One region of the Viridibacterium curvum genome, then DNA from elsewhere that is predicted to be linked to it. Evidence: predicted binding sites of a transcription regulator. Region 1 holds the regulator's gene; the other holds the start of a gene.
The links. The regulator LexA, encoded in region 1, represses DNA repair genes until DNA is damaged. The targets are predictions, from matches to a motif close to ACTGTATNTANATACAGT.

Region 1 (9,376 bases):
GAAGAGTGCTCCTCTGCTGGAGCCCTGGCAGCGCGAAGTCGTACGCATCGTTCGCAAGGTCTCGCAATACTTCTTCCCGCAACGGCAGACCCAGGTCATGAACGAGGGCTGGGCCACCTATTGGCACTACACCCTGCTAAACACCATGTACGACGAGGGGCTGCTGGCAGACAGTTTCATGATGGAGTTCCTGCATTCCCACACCAACGTGGTGATGCAACCCGCCTACAACGTACCCTGGTACCGCGGCATCAACCCTTATGCATTGGGCTTTGCGATGTGGACGGATATCCGGCGCATCTGCGAAAACCCCACTGAAGAAGATCGCAAGTGGTTCCCGGACATTGCCGGCTCCAACTGGCGTGAAACCTTCGACTTCGCCATGCGCAACTTCAAGGACGAGAGCTTCATCGCGCAGTTCCTGTCACCGAAGTTGATTCGCGACCTGCGACTGTTCGCGATCGAAGACGATGATCAGGCCCCGCGCCTGAAAGTCTCAGCCATCCACGACGATGCGGGCTACCACGCGATTCGCCAGACGTTATCGGAGCAGTACAACATCGGCTCACGCGACCCCAACATCCAGGTATGGAACGTCGATATGCGTGGTGATCGCAGCCTCACACTACGCCATCAATCCTTCAAGCGCAGGCCCATGGGCAAGAGCACGGCAGAAATGCTCAAGCACGTCGCAAGGCTGTGGGGTTTCACGGTCAAGCTCGAAACTGTCGATGAAAATGGCGTAACCGTGCTGACCCGTGAGTGCCGGCCCGACAAACCGGTAGCCGTCGCGGCCTGACAGCGTCTGCGCCTTGCCGTTACCGTGAAGCAACGGGTGAAGAGGCAGGCACCACCTGCCTCTTCTTCAATTCCGCCCTGTCGGCATGCACGAGTGGTTTGCGCAGTACCCATGCAAGCAACAGCAGCACAAAGGGCTCGGTCATGTCCCCCGTTCGCCCTGCCACCCAGGTCTGCAGATACTCCACACCTGCAAAGCAGATGGCGATGATTACGCTGGCAGCGAAAACCCTGGCTTGCATACCGTGCAAGAGCCAGATCACGGCAAGACTTATGTAGGCGATGCGCAGCAGACTGACCAGGTTGGCCAGCATGCTGCCTTCCAGCCGAGCGAAGAGCGGCAACCAGTGCAGATCACTCTGCCAACCTGGAAACTGGAATGGCGCCAGAGAATCCAGCAGATAGCTGACCAACAGCAAACCCAGCAATACGCCCCAAGGCGTCTCGCGCCTGCGCCAGATGAGGAAAGCCAGCCAGCCAACACCGAGCCCAAGCAAGGTCCCCGGATGTAATGCATGCCCCACGATGAAGAGCTTGGTCCCGAGAAAAATCGCCGCCATGCCGGTGATCATCAATGCAGGTTTGTAACGTCCCACTCCACTGCGCAAGGCAAAGGCAGCTACCAGGAATTGAACCGCCACAACGCCGGCATGCACGAAATCGATGTTGAAAGGATCACGCAGTGGCCGCAGTGCGCTGCGCACCTGCCCCACATCGAGACTGGGGACAAAGGGCGCCAGCTCGGCACCCAACCAGCACAAGGCGACAATCATGCTCAGCGGCTCGAAAGGGATTTCCTGCCTGTCACGCGCCGCATCCAGGCGTCGATAGGCCAGTCCTGCCACCACGCCAACGGCGCAGCCGACGCCATTCCAGAGCACGTCGGCCAGACTTGCCGAACGCTCCGGCACCCAGAACTGCGCGATCTGAACCAGCAAGGCAAACATCACCCAGGCGAAAAACTGTGACAGCTGCGCCTTTGCATGGCCCGCCATGAACGCGATCAACAGCCCGCACGGCAAGAACAACAACACGTTGCCCGTGACATCGGGAAAGTTCGTCCACAGATCGCCCGCCCGTTCCCACAGCGCCTGTCTGGCCTGCGTCAGGTCGACGTCGGTAGTGAAATGGAAGGGGTAGAGCGAGCCATACGCGATCAGCAGGGCCACGCCCACTGTGAGGACACGCCACAACGTGCGCCGGCTACGGCGGTGGACTGGCAAAGGCTCACTCATTCCGCTTGTACGCCATGCGTCTCGTTTGGTGCCCAGGAAGGGACTCGAACCCCCACGCCTCGCGGCGCCAGAACCTAAATCTGGTGCGTCTACCAATTTCGCCACCTGGGCAAGGTGGAAAGCTGCCGGTCCAGCCGGCGAGCGGGCCGAAGTATACCAGCTTGGCTATACTCCCCTGCCCGCGAATGTCAGCCGGACAAATGCCCGTCGATCACTACGAAAACTTTCCCGTCGCTTCCCTGCTGTTGCCCAGCCACCTGCGCGAGCCGGTGGAAGCCATCTATGCATTCGCCCGCAGCGCAGACGACATCGCGGACGAAGGCGATGCCGAACCCTTGCAACGCCTCGCCGCGCTGAACGACTACCGTCGCGAACTCAACACCATTGATAGCGGCGGCATCCCTGACATTGCCATGTTTGCCCGCCTGGCGCGCAATGTCCGGGCGCACCAGTTGCCCGTAATCCTGCTGCGCGACCTGCTCGACGCCTTCTCACAGGACGTCGTGAAGACCCGTTATGCCGACTTCGCCGAACTGCGTGACTACAGCCGGCGTTCTGCCGACCCTGTGGGGCGGCTTCTGCTGCATCTCTACAAGGCCGCCACGCCCGGCAATCTCTCGAACTCGGATGACATCTGCTCCAGCCTGCAATTCATCAACTTCTGGCAGGACGTTGCCGTCGACTGGGCCAAGAACCGCGTTTACCTGCCTCAGGAGGATCTGCTGCGCTTCGGCGTCAGCGAGACGCAGATTGCCGAGGGACGCATCGATGACAACTGGCGGACCCTGATGCGGTTCCAGGTCGAGCGTGCCCGCGACATGATGCTGCGGGGCGCCCCGCTTGCCTTCGCCCTGCCCGGCCGCATCGGTTGGGAGCTGCGTTTGATCGTGCAGGGAGGCCTGCGCACGCTGGAGCAAATCGAGGCCGTGGACTACGATGTTTTCCGCCGTCGCCCCACCCTGGGCAAGACAGACTGGCTGCGCCTCGTCTGGCGCGCCATCACCATGACAAGAAAACCTGCATGAATCCCTTCGAGTACTGCGAGCAGAAAGCCGCCGCCAGCGGCTCCAGCTTCTATTACAGCTTCCGCTTCCTCGCACCTGAAAAGCGCCGCGCCATCATGGCGCTGTATGCGTTCTGCCGCGAGGTGGATGACGTTGTCGACGACATTCCTGACCCGCAGATTGCCCAGACCAAGCTGGAGTGGTGGCGCAAGGAAACCTGCGAGATCCACAGTGGGTCTCCCACACATCCGGTGACCCAGGCTCTCGCCGAAGTAGTCAAGACCATCAACCTGCCGCGCGAACAGCTGCTGGAGATCATCGAAGGCATGCAGATGGATCTGCAGCAATCTCGCTACCTCGACTTCAAGGGACTCCAGCTTTATTGCTACCGCGTGGCCAGTGTGGTTGGCCTGCTCGCAGCCGAGATCTTCGGCTACACCGACCGCCAGACGCTCAAGTACGCGCACGACCTGGGCATCGCCTTCCAGCTCACCAATATCATCCGCGACGTCGGCGAAGACGCACGCCGTGGCCGTATCTACCTGCCTATCGACGAGCTGCAGCAGTTCAACGTCACTGCGCGCGAAATCACCGACGGCCAGTACAGCGACAAATTCCGTGCGCTCATGGAATTCCAGATCGAACGAGCCGAGCGCTACTACGCACAGGCCATGGCACATCTTCCTGCAGTGGATCGCAAGCCCCAGCGTGCCGGCCTGATCATGGCAGCCATCTACCGCGCAACACTCGACGAGATCAAGCGCGACGGCTGCAAGGTCCTGAGCCAGCGCACATCGCTGACGCCAATCCGTAAACTGTGGATCGCTGTCACCACCTGGATCAGGGGCTGATATGAGGCGTGTGGCCGTCATCGGTGGGGGCTATGCTGGCCTGAGCGCAGCCGTCGAACTGGCTCGCCTCGGCATCCCCGTCACACTGTTCGAAGCATCCCGCGTCCTCGGGGGCCGCGCCCGTGTCGTCGAGAAGGACGGTCGCCGCATCGACAACGGTCAGCATCTGCTCATCGGCGCCTACACGGAAACCCTCAAACTGCTACGCCTGCTGCGCGTACCACCGCGTCAGCTGCTCAGTCGCCCCTTCACCTGGCACGTCCCGGGCAAGCTCGACATTCGCGCTCCCGATCTGCCAGCGCCCTTGCACCTCGCAGTGGCCCTGTGGCGTTCAAAGCAATTGACCTGGTCTGACCGCTTCGCAGCCGTGCGGCTGATGCGCCATATCAAGCGCATCCGCTACACGCTGCAGCAAGACTGCAGTGTCAATCAGCTGCTCAGCGATACAGCACAGACAGATCTGCTGCGTCAGCACCTCTGGGAGCCCTTGTGCGTCGCAGCCCTGAACACCCCGTCGGATCAAGCCTCCGCGCAGGTATTCATCAATGTACTGCGCGACTCGCTGACGCAGAGCGCCACAGCCAGCGAGCTTTTGATCCCGCGCGTTGACCTCTCCGAACTGCTGCCAGTGCCGGCCGCGCAATTTCTGGCTCGCAACAATGGCACCGTCAATATCGCCACACCGGTCAAAGGGATAGAGCAGGACGAAGACGCCTTCCGCCTGCTTGGCAATCCCTTCGAAGGCGAACGCTTCTCACAGGTCATACTCGCGGTAGCCCCTTATCACGTCAGCGACCTCCTGGCCCCACTCCCCGAACTGACGCTGCTGCGCGAACAGATCGACGCCATCCCTCACCAGCCGATCACGACCGTCTACCTGCAGTACGACGCCGCGGTGCGTCTGCCCGAGCCCATGCTTGGCCTCGCTTCAGGCAGCTTCCAGTGGTTGTTCGATCGGGGGCAGCTCGGTGAAGACAAAGGACTGATCGCCGCCGTGATCTCGGCACGCGGCCCACATTCCGAACTGAGCCGCGACGAACTGGCGCTACGCGCCCATGAAGCGGTGGAGACACTGCTGCCACGGCTGGCCGCGCCCAGCTGGTCGACGGTCATTACCGAAAAGCGCGCAACCTTCTCCTGCACACCGTCGATGTGGCGCCCGATTCCGGTTACCCCGCTGAAGAATCTGGTGCTGGCAGGTGACTACCTGCAATCGCCCTACCCGGCCACCATCGAAGCAGCCGTACGCTCAGGACTCGCCGCAGCACGGCAAGTCGCACGTTTGCGCCAGGCTGAAGCAGACGGCAGCTGAACGGATAAAAACCCGGGCAAATGGGGTAATGCGGTGCGCACCATTCAGCACAGCGCTTTGAAAACCACGCTGCGCGGGCAAGGAATGAGGTGAGCGCCCCATACCTTCCTTGCCCGGCAGTGCGGCAACCGGCGACTAGCGATCGACTGGTTGTACTGCTCGGTGTGGGCACATGCAACAAGGTGACGAGGGCTGCATGTGCCGGCAATCTTCAAAGCATCCATCAGCTCTGTGACACGCTGACTTCCGCACAAGCGGGATCGGGAGACCCCGCTCAGGCCTTGTGGCCCATGAAACTGATATGTCTGGCGCAGCTCAACGCGGAACGGTCAGGCGCGACTCTTCATACATGGCCAGCAAACCATAGCTGCGACCGCGCCGTTGCAACACATCCAGCATGGCCTGCGCCCACGGATAGGTGCTGATGATGCGACCCACGGGCAAGGACTGACGGCTGGCTTCCGGAACGATGCTATGGGACTTCATGGTATTGCTCCTGCAAACGGCAAACTGGAAAGAAGAGGCAGACATGAGATGGACACCGTCTGCCTAGAAAGCGAAATCGTCGCGGATCAGCCCTACAACCAACCCTTCGATGGTGAGGCTCTGACGTTCAGGATCGATCACGATGGGCTTCATGCTGCGGTTTTCAGGCAACAACTCGATGCGGCCCTTGGCACGACGCAGGCGTTTGACAGTGACTTCATCATCGACGCGCGCCACGATGATCTGGCCGTCGCGCACGTCCGCCGTGCGATGCACCGCGAGCAGATCACCCTCGAAAATGCCGGCCTCGATCATTGACAGGCCACGCACACGCAGCAGGAAGTCGGCACGCGGCTCGAACATGGCCGGATCCACCCGCACATGGCGATCTACAGTCCCTTCTGACAGAATGGGCGAACCGGCCGCGACGCGCCCCACGACGGGCAAACCCAGCGCCTCGGCCAGACGGATACCCCGCGAAGAACCCGCCTCCAGCGACAGCGCGCCTTTTTTGGCAAGCGCCTTGAGGTGCGCTTCGGCCGCATTGGGCGACGCAAACCCGAAGGCAGCGCAGATCTCGAGCCGGGTAGGTGGTGCGCCGTTTGCTTCCTGGACTTCACGGATGAAGTCGAGAATCTGCTGCTGGCGTTCGGTCAGTTTTTCCATGGCTCTGTAACAGGCACGTGGTCTCGAAGTGGTACGACTCGGAAGCGTTTGTCGGGTCAGCCGAATCAATTCGGCAGCGCTCGATGCAATGACTGTAGTTTTATACAGTATTTGTGGAATTGCAAGGGCCGCGTGAAAAATCCTGCAAAGGCGATCTCGCCCTGCCCCTAAAGGGCAATGACAACGACTGTGATTCAGCGATAATTCGTCATAAATAACAAATTTGCAGCGGCGCGCTGCAAAGCCGAGGGAGTATTGATGGACAAGCGTTACCGGATCGTTTTCAAGGGCGAGTTGCTACCCGGCCACGACCCCCAAGTCATTCGTCAACGCGCTTCACGTCGACTCGGCGCCAACCCGGCACAAACCGATCGCCTGTTCAGCGGCCAGACCGTCATCCTCAAGCGCGGCGTCGACATGGACGTCGCCAAACGATACGCCATCGAGCTGCGCGAGCTGGGCATGCGAATCCTGGTAGAGCCTGAGCCCGCTCTGGCACAGCCCGCCACTCCGGCCGCCGACACCCCGCGTTATCGGATCTGTTTCGCAGGGAGCGTGCTGGAAGGCTTTACGCGCGAAGCCGTGATGGAAGCTGCGGCAGATAGACTGCGTGCCACGCCGCCACAGCTGGCCCAGATGTTCTCGGGCCGCAAGACCGTCATCAAGAAGGACCTCGACGCCGAGCAAGCACGCCGCTACGCAGCCCGGTTGCAAAGCATCGGCATGCGCGTCGTGGCCGAGGCGCAGCCTGGAGCGGCGAACACCACGCCCGCCGCAGCCACCAAGCAGGCAACGCCAGCCGTCACGACGCCCATCCGGGTGCAGGAGCAGCGACCGGAGCCCTCGGCCCTGACTGCGACTTCACGCAACATCCACGAAATCATGCGTCAGCAACAGTCGCTTTCCGCGACCGAGGTTCATCAGCCACTCAGGCGCTTCGAAGACGGGGCGGACATGACCGCCACCCAGGTGGAGATGAATCTCACCCAGACCATGGTCGACCACGACCTGATCGCCACCAACCAGAACCTGCCCGACCTCGAAAAGACCGAACTTGCCGGGCAGGCCTATCTCAACGCCCTGATCCGCGACGAGACCAACCTGCCGCCGCCATCGTTTGCCACGGTGACCGCGACAACGCCGATCCGCGCCGAGCTCGAAAAGACCGCGCTGACGCCGCACACCTTCCGCAACGCTTTGCTGGAGGCCGAAACCACCATCGCCATTCCGCGTCCGGGCAACCTGAATGCAGCGCAGTCGCTGAGCGCACCTGTCGCGGCAAAAGATCCGGCGGACTCGACACTGGTCAACCCTCCGCGCCCCATCGTTGCGGCCAAACCTCCTGTCGAAATCGTCAGCCTGGTCCTGCGACAATGCGTCGCATGTGGCGCGCAACAAGCGCAGGGGCGCTACTGCGTGCATTGCGGCTGCGAGTTGCCACGCCTGCTACCCGAACCTGCTCACCCCATTGTGATCTCGACGCCGCAAGCTGCGCAGCCCCGTGAGGCGGAGCCGCCTATCGCCGACGTACCCTACCCACCCAAGGGCCGCCCAGGCATCGCCCCGCAACGCCTGCTCCTACCCGGTGTCGCGCTGCTCGGCCTGGTCTGCCTGGCCGCCTGGGGCTTGCTGCGCTGAACCGGTACGGCGGCAAACTGCTGGCGCCGCAATCTGGTAAGGTCGTCAGCCTCCCCGAACACTGCTGGCTGCCGCAATGAATCTCGCCCTCTTCGACCTCGACAACACCCTGCTCCGCGGCGACTCCGACCACGCCTGGGGCGAATTCATCTGCGAGCGTGGCGCCGTCAACCGCGCCGAGTACGAGGCGCGCAACAATGAGTTCTACGAGCACTACAAGGCCGGCACGCTCGACAACGCCGCCTTCCTGCGCTTCGTCATGGCCCCGCTCGCCGCCATCCCGCGCGCGCAGCTCGACGCCCTGCACGCCGAGTTCATGCAGAGCCGCATCGCGGGCATGATGCTGCCGCAGGGTCAGGCGCTGGTGCGGAAGCATCTCGACGCAGGCGACCTCGTCGCCATCGTCACCGCCACCAACGCCTTCATCACCGCGCCCATCGTGCGCGCCTTCGGCGTCTCGCATTGCATCGCCACGATTCCGGCTCAGGAGAATGGCCGCTTCACCGGCGAGCCACGCGGCCTACCGGCCTTCAAGGAAGGCAAGATCACGCGCGTCAACACCTGGCTGGAATCGCTGGCGCTGAACCTGCAAAGCTTCGACAAGACCTGGTTCTACAGCGACTCGCTCAATGACTTGCCACTGCTGTCGCTGGTGACGAATCCTGTCGCCGTCGACCCGGATCCGACGCTGCGGGCGCATGCCGAGAAGTCGGGCTGGTCAGTGATCAGTTTGCGCTGAACTGTCCAGACGCGTTGGTGCGCATTGCGCACCGTGATCATTGACGGACTGAAACCATGGCACGCGTCCACAGCTTTCCACCCATCGAGCCACCGTCTGCCCGGCTACTGATCCTCGGCAGCATGCCCGGCATCGCCTCGCTGCGTGCGCAGCAGTACTACGCCCATCCACAGAACCTGTTCTGGCGCGCGCTGGGCAGCGCCTTGCGCTTCGACGCAACCACTGACTACGCCGCGCGTGTGTCAGCCCTGCAAGCGCAGGGCATCGCGGTGTGGGACGTGCTGCAGACCTGCGTACGCGAGGGCAGTCTGGATGCAGATATTGAGGCGGAGAGCATCGTGCCGAACGACTTCGCGGCTTTCTTTGCGCGTCAGCCTGGCATCGAACGCGTCTGCTTCAACGGTACGGCCGCCGACACCTTGTTCCGGCGGCATGTGCTGCCGCGTTTGCCGTTCTTGCAGGCCGAGCTGATACGCCTGCCGTCGACGAGCCCGGCGAATGCGTCGATTCCGCAGGCTGAAAAAATCAAGGCCTGGGTGCAGGCAATCGCATCGTGAAGCGCGTGACGCCATCTTCCGACGTCACAGCAAGGCTGCCACCATGTGCCACGACGATGGCATGCGTTATCGCCAGCCCCAGCCCGGCGC
Region 2 (9,376 bases), on a different contig from region 1:
GCTCGACACGCACACCATGCTTGCGTGCGTCCTGCACGAGTTGCGCGGGCTGGTAGAAACCCATGGGCTGACTGTTGAGCAAGGCACAGAGAAAGGCCTCGGGCTCGTGACACTTGAGCCAGGCCGACACATAGGCCAGCAGCGCAAAGCTCGCCGCGTGCGACTCGGGGAAACCGTATTCGCCGAAGCCTTCAATCTGGCGGCACAGTGCTTCGGCGAAAGCGTCCAGCCCTTTGGCGGACATACCCTTGCGCAGCTTGTCCTTGAATTTTTCGAGATGCCCTTTCTGCTTCCATGAAGCCATCGCGCGGCGTAGCTGGTCGGCTTCGCCCGGTGTGAAGCCGGCGGCCACCACGGCAAGCTGCATCACCTGCTCCTGGAAGATCGGCACGCCAAAGGTGCGATCCAGCACGGCATCTATCTCCGGATTGATGGATTGCACCGACCTCTGTTCGGCATGCCCCCTCAGATAGGGATGCACCATGCCGCCCTGGATGGGCCCCGGCCGCACGATCGCGACCTGCACGACAAGGTCGTAATAGTTGCGCGGCCGCAGGCGCGGCAGCATGGACATCTGCGCCCGCGATTCGATCTGGAACACGCCCACGGTATCGGCCTGACAGATCATGTCGAAGGTCGGTCGATCCTTGGCCGGAATCATCTCCATTTGCCAGTGCTCGCCGCGCCGCACCGACACCCAGCTCAGGGCACGACGGATCACGGTCAGCATGCCCAGCGCGAGCACATCGACCTTGAGCAATCCGAGAGACTCCAGATCATCCTTGTCCCATTGGATCACCGAGCGGTCCGCCATCGCCGCGTTCTCCACCGGCACCAGACGCGACAGCGGGCCCTGCGAGATGACGAAACCACCGACGTGCTGCGACAGGTGGCGCGGAAAATCCCGCAGCATTTCTGCCAGCGCCAGCCACTTCACGACGCGCGGGCTCTGCAAGCTCAGGCCAATGCCAGCGAGCCGCGCGGGTAACTGATCGCGACGGTCCCACCAGGCCAGCGAACGGGACAGCGCGGCGATCTCTGCCTCGCCGAACCCCATCGCAAAGCCTGCATCGCGCAATGCACTCTTGCGGCGATAGCGGATCACCGTCGCGGCGAGTGCGGCGCGATCGCGACCGTACTTGTTGTAGATGTACTGGATAACCTCTTCCCGTCGCTCGTGCTCGAAGTCCACGTCGATGTCTGGCGGCTCGTCACGTTCGCGCGAGATGAAGCGCTCGAACAACAGATGCGCACGAGTGGGGTCAACAGCCGTGATGCCCAGCGCGTAGCAGACTGTGGAGTTCGCTGCCGAGCCACGCCCCTGACACAGGATGCCCTCGCGTCGTGCGAACTCCACGATGTCGTAGACGGTGAGAAAGAAGGCTTCGTACCGCTTCTCGGCGATGAGCGCGAGCTCCTTCTCGACCTGGGCGCGGATCTGCTGCGGGATGCCGTCCCTGTATCGATCAAGCAGCCCCTTCTCCGTCTCCTGTCGCAGGTAAGACGTCGGCGTATGCCCCTGTGGCACGATCTCTTCCGGATACTCGTACCCCAGCGTACCCAGATCGAAGTGGCAGCGTCCGGCAATCCGCACGCTCTCATCCAGCAGCTCGCGCGGATACAGCCGCGCCAAGCGCGTACGAGCACGCAGATGCCGCTCGGCATTCGGGAACAGCGCGTAGCCCGCCTCGAACACGGTCTTGCGTAGACGGATTGCGGTCAGCGTGTCCTGCAAGGGCCGCCGGCCGCGCGCATGCATGTGCACGTCGCCGCTCGCCACGAGCGGAATGCCGGTTTCGGCACCGATTGCCCGCAGCGCCTCCAGCCGCGCTGCATCGTCGGCCCCGCACAGCAATTCCACAGCAATCCACACACGTGGCCCGACATGCCCCGTGTCGGTATCCGCCGCGTCCGGAAAGCGTTCGCGCAGCCAGCGCGCATCCTCGATGTCCGGCACTTCGCCAGGCACCCACAGTGCCAGACAATCCGTCACTGCACCACGCGGCGCAATCGCCACGAGGTCGCCACGCTGCAGGCTGTACTCGCCCTTTTCCGAGCGGCGCCGCGCCAGCGAGATCAGCGCGGACAGATTGCCGTAGCCCTCGCGGTTCTGCGCCAGCAGCACCAGCTTGAGACCGCAATCGAATGTGAACTCGCTACCAACGATCAACCGGGGCAAGGGCTGGATGACCGGCACGGGCTCACCCGCGTCCTTTGCACGCTGCACCGCTGCACAGTCTTCCGCGTGCAGATCCTTGAGTGCCTGCCAGGCCTGCACCACACCCGCCACCGAACACTCGTCGGTGATGGCAAGCGAGTGATAGCCGCGTTGGCGTGCATGCGCCATCAGCTCTACCGGATGCGAGGCCCCGCGCAGGAAACTGAAATTGCTGAGGCAATGCAGCTCGGCATAGTCAGGCAGGCTGCTCATGCAAAGACTCCGTGCAGCCACCAGCCCGCTTTGTCGCGAAAGATCCACAACCACTCGCCGGCTTCCGACACCGCGACGTAGTAATCGCGGCGCACGTCTTCACCAGCCCCCTGAGCGTGCTCGCACCACCAGCCACTCTCGATGCGCTCAGGCCCCGCCACACGACGCAGCCTGCCCTTGTAATACAGTCCCTCCTTACGCTCGGCAATCGCACGCGGCTCGGACAGAAGCCAGAATGGGCGTGGCGGTCCCGTCTGCAGATCAGCCTGCGTCCCCTGTGCAACCACGGCGCTGGCGTGCTCCGGCCGGTGATCTTCGCGCACGGTCAGCCCATGGACAGCGTCCTTGCCAAGCCGCGCACGCAAACGCTCAACGACGGGGCCCAACGCCTGCGCAGCACTCTGCGCGAACAAACCTGCCGTACTACCGGGCATGACCACGGGTGTCTTCGCCTCCAGCACCAACCAGACGACATCGGCCACCAGCGCGCAGCGGTCCAATCGTTCGCGCAGCACACGCTCCATGCGGGCGAGCTCACGCGTCGGCTCCGCAAACGCGAGCACAAGCCGTGTCGGCGAAATGCCATCCTCATGCAACAGCAGCAGGCTGCACTCACTCACACCCGAGGCGCGCACTGCCAGCCAGCCCGACAGACTGGCCAACAGCCGGCGTGCCGCGAACATCAGCATGGGCGCGAGCGACACTTTTGCCGGCAGTTCGAGCTTCTGCGTAAAGGTCTCCGGAAACACGAAAGGCGCGCGCAGATCGGGTACCTCGCCGAGAGCCTGGGCCAGCCAGGTCGGCAACTCCACACCGAAACGTCTTGCGAGGCCTGCACGTGGCAAGGCGAAGAGCCCTTCCAGATGACTGACGCCGAGCGCAGCGAGCGTGTCGTACCCGGCCTGTGACAAACCAAGCACTCCCACCGGCAAGGGCGCGAGCGCCTCCTGCAACCGCCCCGCATCGAGGCACACGCCAGACTGCCCTGCACGCGCCAGCCATTGCGCCGCACGCGGCGTCGGTGCCAACGCCATGCGCACGTCGAAACCCTGCCCGGTGATTTCCTGCTGCATGCGCTGGCATAACGGGCGCAAACCTCCGAACAAGCGCAGACAGCCGCCGATCTCGACGAGCAGTTCGTCAGCACCCGCCACATGCACATGCGGCGAAAACCCGCCTGCCCAACAAGCAAGCCCGTGCAGGGTTTCTTGTTCGCGCACCACATCGCGCTCGAACACCACCAGGCCCGGCAGCAGCGACAGCGCAGCAGCCAGGCGCATCCCCTGCACAATGCCGCCCTCCTCTGCCTGCAGATTGGCACTCAGCACCCGCTGCTGTGCGACGCACACGGCTGGCCCGCCAAGCTGTGCAAACACTTCGAGCGGCAGACGATGGCAGTGCAGGCACAGCCACAACGCATGCACGGCAGGCGCAGCACCGGCACTCATCGCGGCATCCCGCTGATGACATGCAGCCCCCGTTTGCGCGTATTGCGCGTATCGCGCGCGCCACCCCCTGCCGACGCATCACCGTCCATCCCCAGCCGCAAGGCTGCACACGCAGGATCAAGCGGCCGTTCAACCTTCAGCAGCAAGGATCGGCCACAGGGCGGACCGCGTCGCTTGAGGATGTCCAGCCGCAATCCTTCACGGCTCCCGGCAAGCCTCACCCGCAAAGGGGCCGGCGAAGCCGTGCGCGCACTCGCGGTAGGCCTGAACAGGAAGGCCAGACTGCGCCGCCCCTCCGCCGCAAGCTGCAGGCGCCGCAATACCTTGCCATCCACCTTCTCTGGCAGCCAGGCCAGCACCGCGCCCAGCCCACCACAGGCAAGCAGTTGCTCCACGCTCCAGGCAATGTCTTCACGCCGCGCCTCGACGAACAACAGTTGCGTCAGCGAAAAGCGCGCCGCCCAGGCCGGCGCCTGCGCGCAGCCGGGCAAACCCACCACCGCGACCGGCGCCTCCCGCGCCACCCCCTGCAAAACCGGCAACAACAGGGATAGCTCACCGATACCCGCTGCGTCTGCGAGCAGCTCCGTCAGCGCCCCGAGCGGCCAGCCCCCACCCGGCAATTCCGCATTGAGCACCGCAAACCCCGAAGTCGCAACATCAGTCGCAGCCAGCCGGTCGCCACGCCAGACATCGGGGCGTTGCAGCAGGGAATCCAGTGAGCGCAAGACGGCAGACATGGCGGCAATAGCCCGCCGGCCTCTGCACAAGGCAAGGGCCGGTCCGGGAAGAGCAAAGGCAGAAAGCTGTATTTTTATACAGTTATTTGCGAAGCGCCAGTCAACCTGACGCGATGGCCATGCCTAGCTCAAACATGCCGTGACCTAGCACAGCACTGAATCTGCCAAATCAGCGATTTACGACACAAACGCAAATGGCACATGTCCACAAGGGCATGTCGGGCGACGTTAACTTGCAATGCAACAAAGGCGCTCTAGCGTTAATGACAGAGGGTTATCAAACCCCGCCACCCGTAACACCCCGTTGCCGGTGAGCACCCGCAGGGAGAGTCAGAATGCATATCACCGCAACCCGGTGGCACTCGGGCGCGCTACGTCATACCCAGCGTGCCGGCTTCGCCACTTCTCCTTCGCCCCACGAGACGCCTGTGGTTCAAAACCCCAGCCGCGTATGCCATTATCATTTACCGCCAGGTCATTTAGCCGCCACCGAAGGGCTGGAAAAACATCTGCCGCCTTTCTCGTGCGCGGATGAACGCACCTGCACAACTGACTGCGGAACGCACTGATGCCCCCTCGCTCGGCAAACCCTCTCGGGAAATACCAGGCCGCTCATTCCAGCGCTGTCGGCTACCAAGGATTTCAGCACTCCCGGTCGAACAGCTACCGAAACGATATGCCCGTACACCATGGCACGGCTTGGCGATGCGCCATCGTTTGCTTTGTGCCATCCATCCCGCCTATCGCACCACCAACAGGGAGTCTTAAACATGAACCAGCATTTACGCCGGAAATTCATTTTTGCCATCAGCATCATGTTGCTGACATGCATGTCGCCAAGTCACGCCCAAGACAAAAAAGCAGATGAGAAGACCCCTGCATCTGCATCGAACAAACCACCAACCATTCCAGAGAGTGGCGCAGCGCTGAAGGTGGGAGATACCTTGAAGCTGCGTGTCGATGCGCCGATTTTTGAACCAGTCAACGCTCCTGCAAAAGCAGGCAGCAGCAAAATGACCGGGCCTGCGCACACAAAATTCCTGATTGACCGAATTGTTCCGACGGCAGACGGTCAGGACTTCGAAATCTACCTGCACGTCAGATCTGGATGGCTCGTGAACTTCCTGGACGGCGGCAGGGTATTTGGGTCTTCAAAATCGAAAGAGACACCGGATTCAACACAAAACAACACCGCAGAGGACGTCCAGTACAAACTCATGCAAAGCGAACTCAAGAACTATGGGTATCGCCGCAGTGGCACAAGCTGGGGGGCGCTCTTCGTGCCGTACAAATATCAGCTGAGCGATCACTCGTTCGCCGCGAATCCTTCAACGCTAGCCTACGTCGGCTATTCGGTCGATTGGTTTTCAACGCAAAGGACTTCAATAGTCATCGGTGGCGGGGTCGGTGCCATCACCAACAACACAGGGGACTCCGGGACACGAGCCGTGTGGTCCATGGCGACCGGCTTCACCTCAACGCTCGGTGCGGAAGACTCGCAGTTCAAGATTGCATACCTGATCGGCTATGACTGGGGCGCGGGCACGGTCACTGGCAGAAAGAACAAACCCTGGATCGCCATTTCGATGGGGATATAGCGGCGCTGAAAATCAGTGCTCTCTGACACAAACCCCAGCATGCAGCACAGAGCCAGCACTCAGCTGGCAATCAACAAACCGTCACTTCCGACAGGATGCCGGACGTGACGGCTTGAATCTGTATGGTGTCGCACAGTCGGGGCTTGTCGCTGCAGTTACCGTTCACATCTATCATCATCGTGTGCTATCTGCAGAACGTGAATGTTGCAAAAGTACGATCGTTTGGCGGCACCAGAATGCTAGCGAAGTCACAGACGTCGAGCATTACATTGACACTGCTGCCCTGAAATACTTTGTCGGCCGTAATGGCAACAGCCATCCCGGAAGGTCTGTTTAAAAGAATGACTTTTTCCACTCCAATCCGCACAGCGTGAGATATCGTCTGGCTTGCATTGCTTAGATCAGAATGCAGATCAGTAAACCTCGCCCAAGGACTCACATGAGAAAAGTCGCTCCCGCAATAATTGCCTGCGCCCTGGCATGCGCCAGCACCTTCGCACAGGCACAGAATCAGTACGGAAAATTCGTTTTGTTTACCCCTGTCGGGGTCGAGGCCCCCGAGCTATCGATGCGCTGGCAGTTCGGTCTGATGCTGAACATCGACCCGGACGGCGTCGAGTCGGTCAGGTTCTCCTGCAACCAGATGCCTGGCTCGGCGTTCACCGTCAAGATGAGCGACATGCAGCGCAAGAATGGTGGCTTCTATACCGAAGGACCGGTGACGGCGGTATCGAGCAAGAACACGCCCTGGCTGTACGCCCCCTCCTACATCTTCACAACCTGCAACGCGACGATTCACACCACCTCGAATGGCGAAGTCACGATTTCGGGCCGACTAAGTTACACAGAAGAACAGAAGGCCGAGATCCTGCAAAAACTCAAAGCCTCGCACGACAGCAAAGCCAAGAAGCCTTGATACCAACAAGACCAAAGCTTTGATACACGACATGACTTCGCCAAAGCACTTTGAGAGGCAGTGAACATCACGTTCACGCCTCCACGCGTCAGGCAGCAAAACCTGCTTGTCGCCACAAAACAAAAAAGCCCCTGCGTAAATCGCAGGGGCTTTTTACTTGCCGAACAGTTTGCAAACTGTCCCGGTACTGTGGAGATCAGTAAGCCGTCACATCCGACGGGCTCACGTCACAGTTGGCAGTGTTCCACTTTTCGCCAACCGTCGAAGAAGAGCCATTACCCTTCTGCACGCCCACGTATTCCACACACACCTTCGGGCTGCCGGATTTGTAACCCTTGATCTTGATGTTGCGCAGCGTGGCCTTGTCGCCGTAGTTGCCATTCACGCCAATCACGGTCGAGACCTTCTCCATCGTCACGTTGTTGATGTTGAAGAAGCGCGGGCCGCCATTGCCGGTGCAATCGCCACACGAACGCGAGAGCTTGCCGATCGAGCCCGTGGTGGTGAAGTCGTTGACGTTGAGCGTGGCGTTGATCCCGTTGTTCTGGAACACCTTGTCATCCGCGTTGGCGGCCGTACCACCCTTGATGTTCATGGTGGTGCCGACCTGACCGTTGCCGATCGAGGCTGCGTCTTCGCAGACTTCAACCCACTTCACGTTTTCCAGGGTGCAGGTGCCGCCTTGAACGTTGGTGCCCAGACCGCTGCCAAGGCTACCCCAGCCGCAGTGGATACCATCCGAACCGCCCCCTGCGGGGATCACAACGTTCTTGACCGTCGCGTTGATGAGGGTCAGCACGGCCGGTTGGGTTTCGCTGCTACCTGCGCAGGAAAGACCGATCGACTTACCGCCGCAATCGAGCGTGGTGTTGTGGATCAGCGCGCCGGGTTCGCAAACGTTGACCGGCCCCGTCCAGCCCGGAACTGGCGTCGAGCCGCTGCTGCTGGTCGATGATGCGACGCTGGAGGAAGCGCTGGAAACACTGGACGAAGACGACGATGCGACGGACGACGACGAGCTGGACTTGCTGGAAGACGAAGATGAGGCCACGGAAGACGAGCTGGACGCCGTGCCGCTCGGCACCGAACACTCATTCACACCGCCTGCAGTACGACCGCCAAAGGTCGCTTCGTTACACACAAAGCTCCCCGTCAGCACCTTGTAGAAAAATTTGTCGGCACGGCCGAAAGCCACATTTGTGCTCGTTGCCACCGAGCAGGTCTTGTTTTCGGTACAAATCGTGACGTAGCCACTGGGGCGGTTGGCGGCAGACGCAGCGCCCATGAACGCCAGGGCAGCAAGGCCCATGGCAAGCTTTGAAAAATGCATGCGAAGTCTCCTGGATAAAAGCAATCTGTTTGCTTCTGTTCTCGTTGTGTCGCAGCGTTATGCCCTGCGGCACACCCATACTGCAGGGTCGAATGCTAGGGCAAACGTCACACAATCTCCAATTCTTTTCATGCTGCACCGCCAAGCAGGAGACAAGCGGAGTGCGCCCTCAACGCAGCAGCCGCTGTGCCGGCATGGTGACCGAAGGCTGCCACCGCACCCACATACCGGGTCGCAAGCGCCAGCCAGACTCCCAGGACTCCCATTGCGGGTCCTGCCAGGCATGGCCCGGCCGGTCGACCAGAAGGCGCCCCGCGATCCACACAAAACGGCACTGCCGCATGGTCCAGTAGCCCGCCGCCCAGCGGTATCCGGGTTGCGCCAAGGGAACGGTCTCGGCGCGTGGCGGCGGAGGCTCGCGATCAGCGTAGACGAAACCCAGTTCCCACACCTGGCCGGGGCGAAAAGGTGGCGTCGACGAATTGAAGTCGTCGCAGAAATTGTCGTCTGCGGCAGCTGCCGCAATGAAACCGCCGAGCGCGATGGCCAGGCAGGTTTCGCGGATGTGTCGGGTCGATAGCGTCATGGGGCCTCTCGCGATGCTCCACCGTTTAACGCAGGTGGGCGCACCGCGATGACAGGCCGCATCAGACGCCTGACAGACCGGTCGGTTTGACCTTCGGCGCCAGCGTCTCGCCCTTGCGCGCACGCTTGCCACGACAGGCTTCCAGCGCCACGCCCTTGACGACAAACTCGGTCTCCTTGCCGCCACGGCCTGCACCACGTATCAGCACGGCATCGGTCGGCGGGCAGCACACGGCGGCAAGTGCCTCCTTGTCGTCGAGACCCATGATGACCATGCCACGACCACGCGGCATGACCTTGAGCTCGGCCCGCGGGAAGTACAGCAGGC

Region 2: imuA (translesion DNA synthesis-associated protein ImuA) is a predicted target of LexA. The motif match lies at 4,685-4,702, and genes of this name have one in related genera.

The regions. Positions count from the first base shown of each region.
Region 1 is NZ_BAABLD010000002.1:267,413-276,788, reverse strand. It holds gene ABEA02_RS02495 (SpoVR family protein) at 1-799, shown strand, start outside; gene ABEA02_RS02490 (VanZ family protein) at 819-1,967, opposite strand; tRNA gene ABEA02_RS02485 (tRNA-Leu) at 2,060-2,144, opposite strand; gene hpnC (squalene synthase HpnC) at 2,234-3,058, shown strand; gene hpnD (presqualene diphosphate synthase HpnD) at 3,055-3,888, shown strand; gene hpnE (hydroxysqualene dehydroxylase HpnE) at 3,890-5,200, shown strand; gene ABEA02_RS02465 (hypothetical protein) at 5,516-5,686, opposite strand; gene lexA (transcriptional repressor LexA) at 5,750-6,352, opposite strand; gene ABEA02_RS02455 (hypothetical protein) at 6,611-7,990, shown strand; gene ABEA02_RS02450 (histidinol-phosphatase) at 8,067-8,729, shown strand; gene ABEA02_RS02445 (DNA-deoxyinosine glycosylase) at 8,786-9,286, shown strand; gene ABEA02_RS02440 (heavy metal sensor histidine kinase) at 9,255-9,376, opposite strand, start outside.
Region 2 is NZ_BAABLD010000010.1:53,031-62,406, forward strand. It holds gene ABEA02_RS13830 (error-prone DNA polymerase) at 1-2,431, opposite strand, end outside; gene ABEA02_RS13835 (Y-family DNA polymerase) at 2,428-3,879, opposite strand; gene imuA (translesion DNA synthesis-associated protein ImuA) at 3,876-4,619, opposite strand; gene ABEA02_RS13845 (hypothetical protein) at 5,390-6,217, shown strand; gene ABEA02_RS13850 (hypothetical protein) at 6,747-7,133, shown strand; gene ABEA02_RS13855 (pectate lyase) at 7,330-8,463, opposite strand; gene ABEA02_RS13860 (hypothetical protein) at 8,633-9,049, opposite strand; gene parC (DNA topoisomerase IV subunit A) at 9,111-9,376, opposite strand, start outside.